Regions from separate parts of the Variovorax sp. Soil_C_12 genome, predicted to be linked through region 1. Evidence: predicted binding sites of a transcription regulator. Region 1 holds the regulator's gene; each other region holds the start of a gene.
What was found. The regulator sigma-54, encoded in region 1, starts transcription at its own class of promoters, with help from an activator protein. The targets are predictions, from matches to a motif close to TGGCANGNAANCTGCTTT.
Positions count from the first base shown of each region.

Region 2: a site for sigma-54 is predicted at 810-827, ahead of AC3A6X_RS21530 (pilin). Genes of this name have one in related genera too.
Region 3: a site for sigma-54 is predicted at 911-928, ahead of AC3A6X_RS31135 (isopenicillin N synthase family dioxygenase). Genes of this name have one in related genera too.

Region 1 covers NZ_JBDGIO010000018.1:44,268-46,465, reverse strand. Annotated here, with positions in the region: gene lptB (LPS export ABC transporter ATP-binding protein) at 1-143, shown strand, start outside; gene AC3A6X_RS31500 (RNA polymerase factor sigma-54) at 146-1,735, shown strand; gene AC3A6X_RS31495 (phospholipase D family protein) at 1,771-2,198, shown strand, end outside.
Region 2 covers NZ_JBDGIO010000008.1:29,131-31,328, reverse strand. Annotated here, with positions in the region: gene AC3A6X_RS21535 (MBL fold metallo-hydrolase) at 1-680, shown strand, start outside; gene AC3A6X_RS21530 (pilin) at 885-1,403, shown strand; gene AC3A6X_RS21525 (acyl carrier protein) at 1,617-1,868, shown strand; gene AC3A6X_RS21520 (ketoacyl-ACP synthase III) at 1,875-2,198, shown strand, end outside.
Region 3 covers NZ_JBDGIO010000017.1:117,824-120,021, forward strand. Annotated here, with positions in the region: gene AC3A6X_RS31135 (isopenicillin N synthase family dioxygenase) at 1-848, opposite strand, end outside; gene rutR (HTH-type transcriptional regulator RutR) at 1,104-1,823, shown strand; gene rutF (NADH-dependent FMN reductase RutF) at 1,853-2,198, opposite strand, start outside.

The DNA of each region.
Region 1 (2,198 bases):
ACAACGTGCGCGAGACGCTGGGCATCTGCGATCACGCATTCATCATCAGCGACGGGCATGTGCTGGCACAAGGCACGCCCTCGGAGATCGTCGACAACGCCGAGGTCAGGCGCGTCTATCTCGGCGAGCACTTCCGGATGTAGAGATGAAGCAAGGGCTCTCGCTGCGGGTCTCGCAGCACTTGGCGCTCACGCCGCAACTGCAGCAGTCGATCCGGCTGCTCCAGCTGTCCACGCTCGAGCTGAGCCAGGAGGTCGAGCAGATGCTCGACGAGAACCCGTTCCTGGAGCGCACCGCCGACGAAGCCCCGCGCGAGGAGTTCGGGCTCGAATCCGCCGATGCGCCGGTGCGCGATGACGACCGCCAGGCCGAAGGCGAGAGCGACTTCGTCGCCGGGCCCGCCCCGGCCGCTGCCGACACTGCGCCGGCGTCCCCCGCCGACAGCGAGACGGCGGCAGCCGCCGATGCCCCCGAGAGCGAGCCCGACTGGGAAGGCGACGGCACGGTCGACCTGGCGCCGGACGACAGCGAATGGGGCGGCGATGCCCCCGCGCGCGCCAACAACCTCGGCAACGACGAGCGCCCCGATGCGACCGAGCTGGCCAGGAGCCAGGAGTCGCTGCAGTCCTTCCTGCACCGCCAGGCGCTGTCCTTGCGCCTGGAGGAGAACGACCGCGCCGCGCTGCGCTTCCTGATCGAGTCGCTCAACGACGACGGCTACCTCGAGGACTCGCTGCCGGCCCTGGCCTCGGGCCTGGCCGGCGACGACAACGACCAGTTCGACGAGCTGGTGCACCACTTCCAGGTCGCGCTGGGCCTGCTGCAGAGCCTGGAGCCGGTCGGCGTCGGCGCCCGCAGCCTGGCCGAGTGCCTCACCATCCAGCTGCGCGCCGAGCAGGAAAAGGACGACACCGAGGAAGAGGTGCAGGTGCGGCGGACTGCGATCGCGATCTGCAAGCACCCGATGGAGCTGCTCGCCAAGCGCGACTTCAAGCGCCTGGCCACGCTCACCCGCAGCAACGAAGAGGAGGTGCGCTCCGCCCTCCAGCTGATCGCCCGGCTGGAGCCCAAGCCCGGGCGCCGCTTCGTCGACGTCGAGCGCAACGTGGTCATCCCCGACGTGATCGTCACGCGCATCGGCCACGGCACCAGCGCCCGCTTCCGCGTCATGCTCAACCCCGAGGTCATGCCGCGGCTGCGCGTGCACGACATCTACGCCGGCGCGCTGAAGGCCCACAAGGGCGAGGGCAGCCAGGCGCTGTCGCAGCGGCTGCAGGAGGCGCGCTGGTTCATCAAGAACATCCAGCAGCGCTTCGACACCATCCTGCGCGTCTCCAACGCCATCGTGGAGCGGCAGAAGAACTACTTCGTCCACGGCGAGCTCGCCATGCGGCCGCTGGTGCTGCGCGAGATCGCCGACGAGCTCGGCCTGCACGAGTCCACCATCAGCCGCGTGACCACCGCCAAGTACATGGCCACGCCCTACGGCACGGTCGAGCTCAAGTACTTCTTCGGCTCGGCGCTGGGCACCGAGACCGGCGGCAACGCCTCCAGCACCGCGGTGCGCGCGCTGATCAAGCAGTTCGTGAGCGCCGAGGATGCGAAGCGGCCGCTGTCGGACAGCCAGGTCTCCGAGATGCTCAAGGAGCAGGGCATCGAGTGCGCGCGCCGCACCGTGGCCAAGTACCGTGAGGCGCTGCGCATCGCGCCGGCCAACCTGCGCAAGGCCCTGTAGCGATGAGCGCGCGCCCAAGCCTCTGGCCGCAGTGGATGCGTCTGGGCCTGGCGCTGATGGGGGTGCTCTTCCTGGCCAGCGGCTGTGCCATGCTGCCTGCCGAGTTCGAGCGCACGCCTTCGAAGGCGGTGCCGCTCTCCCCCGACACCACGCTGGGCCGCATCGCGAAAAGCGCCCAGCCCGACCCCGACCTGAGCGGCTTCCGCCTCATGCCGGGCGGCGACTTCGCGCTCAACACCCGGCTCGAGCTGGCGCGGCGCGCCGAGCGCACGCTGGACGTGCAGTACTACCAGATCCACAACGACGAGACCGGCCGCTACCTGCTGCGCACGCTGCGCGACGCGGCCCGGCGCGGCGTGCGCGTGCGGCTGTTGATGGACGACCTCTACACCTCGGGCGAGGACGCGCTGCTGCTCGCCCTGGCCGCCACGCCCAACCTCGAGCTGCGCCTCTTCAACCCCTT
Region 2 (2,198 bases), on a different contig from region 1:
GCGCCATCGACGACGTGGTGCTCACCCATTCCCACCTGGACCACGTGGCCGCCCTCCCGCTGATGCTGGACGCGGTGGCCAGCCGCCGCAACAAGCCGCTGCGCGTGCATGCCTTGCGCGCCACCATCGAGGCGCTGCGGGCCCATGTGTTCAACAACGTGATCTGGCCGGACTTTTCGACCATCCCGAGCCTGGAGGCGCCCTTCGTGAGCTTCCACGACATCGTGGTCGGGCAGGAGTTGCAGCTGGGAACGCAGGCGCTCAAGAACATCGAGGTGCTGCCGGCTGTCCACACGGTGCCGGCCTGTGGGTATGCCGTGCGCTGCGCCAAGGGCGGTCCGCATTGGGTTTTCAGCGGGGATACCGAGCGGAATCCGGCGTTCTGGCGGCGGGTCAATCAGCTGGATGTGGCGATGCTGGTGATCGAGACGGCCTTCAGCAATCGGGAGCAGGCGCTCGCAAAGCGCAGCCTGCATCTGTCGCCGGCGACGCTGGCGGATGAATTGGCGCACATCGCGGGCGACAAGGACTACCCGATCTACATCACGCATACCAAGCCGGCGGAGACCGAGGAGATCATGAGCCAGATCGCCGCGCTGGCGGATGGGTCGCAGATGCACGGGGGCGGGCGGGGGTGGGACATTCGGTGGCTGGAGGCTGCCGGCGTGCTTCAGGTCTGACTCGGAGCGTCGGGGACTGACAAAATTTGTCACTCACTGTGCCAAATCCGCAACGGGATATGTCACATGACGTAAGCAGAGCGTGAACTATTAGACGGTTTGACTGCGTCGAAGCACGTGCAACGGGGATGGCACGGATGCTGCGGAAGGTTGAACGCACCGGGGGCCTTCCTCGGGCCCCTCAACCTACCAGGAGTTTCTTGAATGAACCGTCGTTCCATCGCACGTAACGTGCAAAAGGGTTTCACCCTTATCGAACTGATGATCGTTGTCGCGATCATTGGTATCTTGGCGGCTGTGGCGCTGCCGGCTTATCAGGACTACACCGTCCGCGCGAAGGTCACGGAAGGCCTTTCGCTGGCAGGCGCAGCAAAGACCTCCATCGCAGAGAACGCGGCAAACGGGGCTCCTTATGCTTCGGGCTGGACAGCACCTGCTGCCACCAAGAACGTGGCCAGCATGACGATCGACCAAGCTGCAGGATTCATTACCATCACCTTTGATAATTCCATCGATGGCGGCGGCAAGACACTCATCCTGAACCCGATCAACGGTGGCAAGACTTCTGGTGCTGTGTTCTCTGGCGGCACCGCCACTGCGACCACCATCCCCACTGCAGGTTCGATCAGCTGGACTTGCACGTCTGCTGGCAGTCCGGCCGCTGTTCTCGGCCAGAAAGGCACGCTGAATGGCAAGTACGCTCCCGCCGAGTGCCGCACCTGAACTCGTTGCACTTCTAAGACAAGGCCGCCCTCGGGCGGCTTTGTTCATTCTAAAAATTTGTCCTCTGCAATTTGGTTTTATCTATCGCCTCCAGGCAATCAGATTCCGGGCCAGGTGATGTTAAATTTCACGCAGAACCATTTTGCGATTTTTGACTGATAATACGCGCAACTGAACGTCACTCGACCCAACACTTAGTTAGATCCAAACATCATGACAAGCATATCTACAGCGAGCCACACGACTACAATTGAGCAGTTCATCGACAACTTTCTAATTGCCGTGGATTTCCAAGAGCCCGTGGAAGTGACGCCCGAGACAGAACTGCGCAGCTTACCCGAATGGGACTCGCTAGCAGCTCTGGGTGTAATTGTTATGTTCGATGTAGATTACGAAAAAACCATTGTTGGCGATGATTTGAAAGATTGTGTGACCCTCAACGATCTTTATAAGCTGCTGGGGTGACGGACTATGGGTTTGTCCAAACTCCATAGCGTGCGTTTTGCCGGCATGACTTCGTGCGTCCCGAAGAGAATTTTATCAAATCTGGAAGATTGCGCTCCGAATAAGCGCTCCGAGCGTGAACGGTTGGTGCGAAATATTGGAATCCAAAATCGGCGCATTTGCCCCGACTGGCAATGCTTTTCAGATCTGGCGTTCGATGCCACGGAAAAGCTGTTGAGCGAATTGGATTGGAAGAGAGATGAAATCGATGCCCTTATTGTTATCACGCAATCACCCGACTATCTGATTCCTTCGACTGCAATCATTCTGCAGGATAGGTTGAAGCTCTCG
Region 3 (2,198 bases), on a different contig from region 1:
AAGAACACCAGCGACTGGCGCCGGTTGGTGCTGGCCGCATCGGGCGGCGGGTTGACCACGCGATGCAGCGTCGACACCCACAGGTCGTTGGTCCACTGCATCATCAGGTCGGCGATGTTCACCACCAGGCCACCCTCGACCATCGGCACATCCACCCACTGGCCGGCCTTGTTGAAGACCTGCAGCCCCTTGTCATCGGGCAGCACCACGGTGAGGCTGCCGTAGTCGCTGTGGGCGCCGGCGCGCAGCTGGCCGGGCAGCGCGGCCTCGGTTTGCGGCGGGTAGCTCAGTACGCGGAACATGCTGATGTGCCGGTCGATCTTGTCGTCGAAGAAGGTCTCGGGCAGCGCGAGCGCGAGCGCGAAGATGCGCATCAGCGAGCGCGAGAGATCGCTCATGGCCTCGAAGTAGTCGTCGAAGGCCGGCTGGAAGTCCGGCAGCCCGGGCCAGACATTGGGCTCGAAGTGCGGGCCTGCCGCCTCGCCGCGGTGGTACTCGTCCTCGGGCACGTTCGAGGGTCCGATCGAGAAGGACTCCTTCAGATCGCCGGGGGCCGCTTCCTCCAGGCTGTACGACAGCCCCTCCTCGCCCACCGCGCTGTAGCCGCGCACCGCGTCGTCGCGCGGGCGGTCGACCTTGCGCTTGTCGGCCAAGGGCAGATCGAAGAAGCGGCGCGAGACGGCGGAGACGCGCGCAATGAGCTCGGGGGCGATGCCGTGGTTCTTGATGACCAGGAAGCCGATACTGCGGCAGGCCTCGCCGACCTGGCGCGCCACCTCGGCCTTGCCTTCGGCCGTGCCCGCGAAGTAAGGGGCGAGATCGATGATCGGAACGGACAGCAGGGTCATGCCTTCAATCCTTCGGTGACGGTGGATTCGAGCCGGTGCGCGCGGCTCGCCGGTGTCATCGCCATGCAACGTCCATGCCAGTTGGACCAAATGGACAAATGCCCTTTCCCGCCGCGGCGTGGTGCGTGCGCGGCGCGCCGCGCGGCGAATGAGTGCGCGCGCCGTGTTGCCGTGGTGCGTACCATCGCCGGTATGGCTCGTGCATGCGGACGCGCCGTAGAGAAGCAAAATCCCGCAGGAGAGAGAAGCGCCCTCATGCCCAAGACACGCAGCAAGACGCCGTCCAAGCCGATCCTCGAAGCGCCCGCGCTCAAGCGCGTGCACGCCAAGCGCGCGCCCGCCGCGCGCAGCGCCGCCGCGGTGAGCCGCCGGCTGCGCCAGATCGAGGACAAGCGCGCGGCCATCCTGCGCGCCGCGCTCGGCCTGTTCTCGCGCTACGGCCTGCACGGCACCAGCGTCGACCAGGTGGCGGCGCGCGCCGATGTCTCCAAGAGCAACCTGCTCTACTACTTTGCCAACAAGGAGGAGCTGTACGTCAGCGCGCTGCGCGAGCTGCTCGCGGTGTGGCTGGAGCCGCTGCGCGGCTTCAGTGCCGAGCAGGACCCGCGGCAGGCGATCGGCGACTACATCCGGCGCAAGCTGGTGATCTCGCGCGACCAGCCCGATGCCTCGCGGCTGTTCTGCCTGGAAATGATCCAGGGCGCGCCGCTGCTGCGCGACGAGCTCGATCGCGAGCTGCGCGACCTGGTGACGCGCAAGTCGGAGGTGATTCGCGCGTGGGTCGCGGCCGGCAAGCTCGCGCCGGTCGATCCGCACCACCTGATCTTCGCGCTGTGGGCCACCACCCAGCACTACGCCGATTTCGGCGTGCAGGTGCAGGCGATCACCGGCCGCACGCTGGACGACCCGGAGTTCTTCGAGGAAACGGTGGCCAACGTGCAGCGCATCGTGCTCGACGGCATCGTCGCGCACTGAGAGGCTGTGAACGAATCCGGCGCGCCCGCTCAGTGCGGCGCGGCCGAGATGTCGTGATAGCGGCGATCGAAATAGATGAGGCCATGGGCGGTGCCGCCGATCGCGATGGCCACCGCCTCGCAGAAGAGCACATCGTGCGTGCCCACGCGCGTCGCATGCGACACGCGGCAGTCGAAGGAGACGGCCGCGTCCTCGAGCACCGGCGCGCCGGTGAGCTTGCGCTGCCAGACCCCGGCGGCGAAGCGCTCCTGCATCGGCGTCTTGCCGCCGAACAGGCCCGAGAGCGCCTGCTGCCCCGGCGCCAGCGCGTTCACGCACAGCACGCCGTTGGCCTGGAAGGCCGGGTAGCACGAGGCCGAGCGGTTCAGGCACACC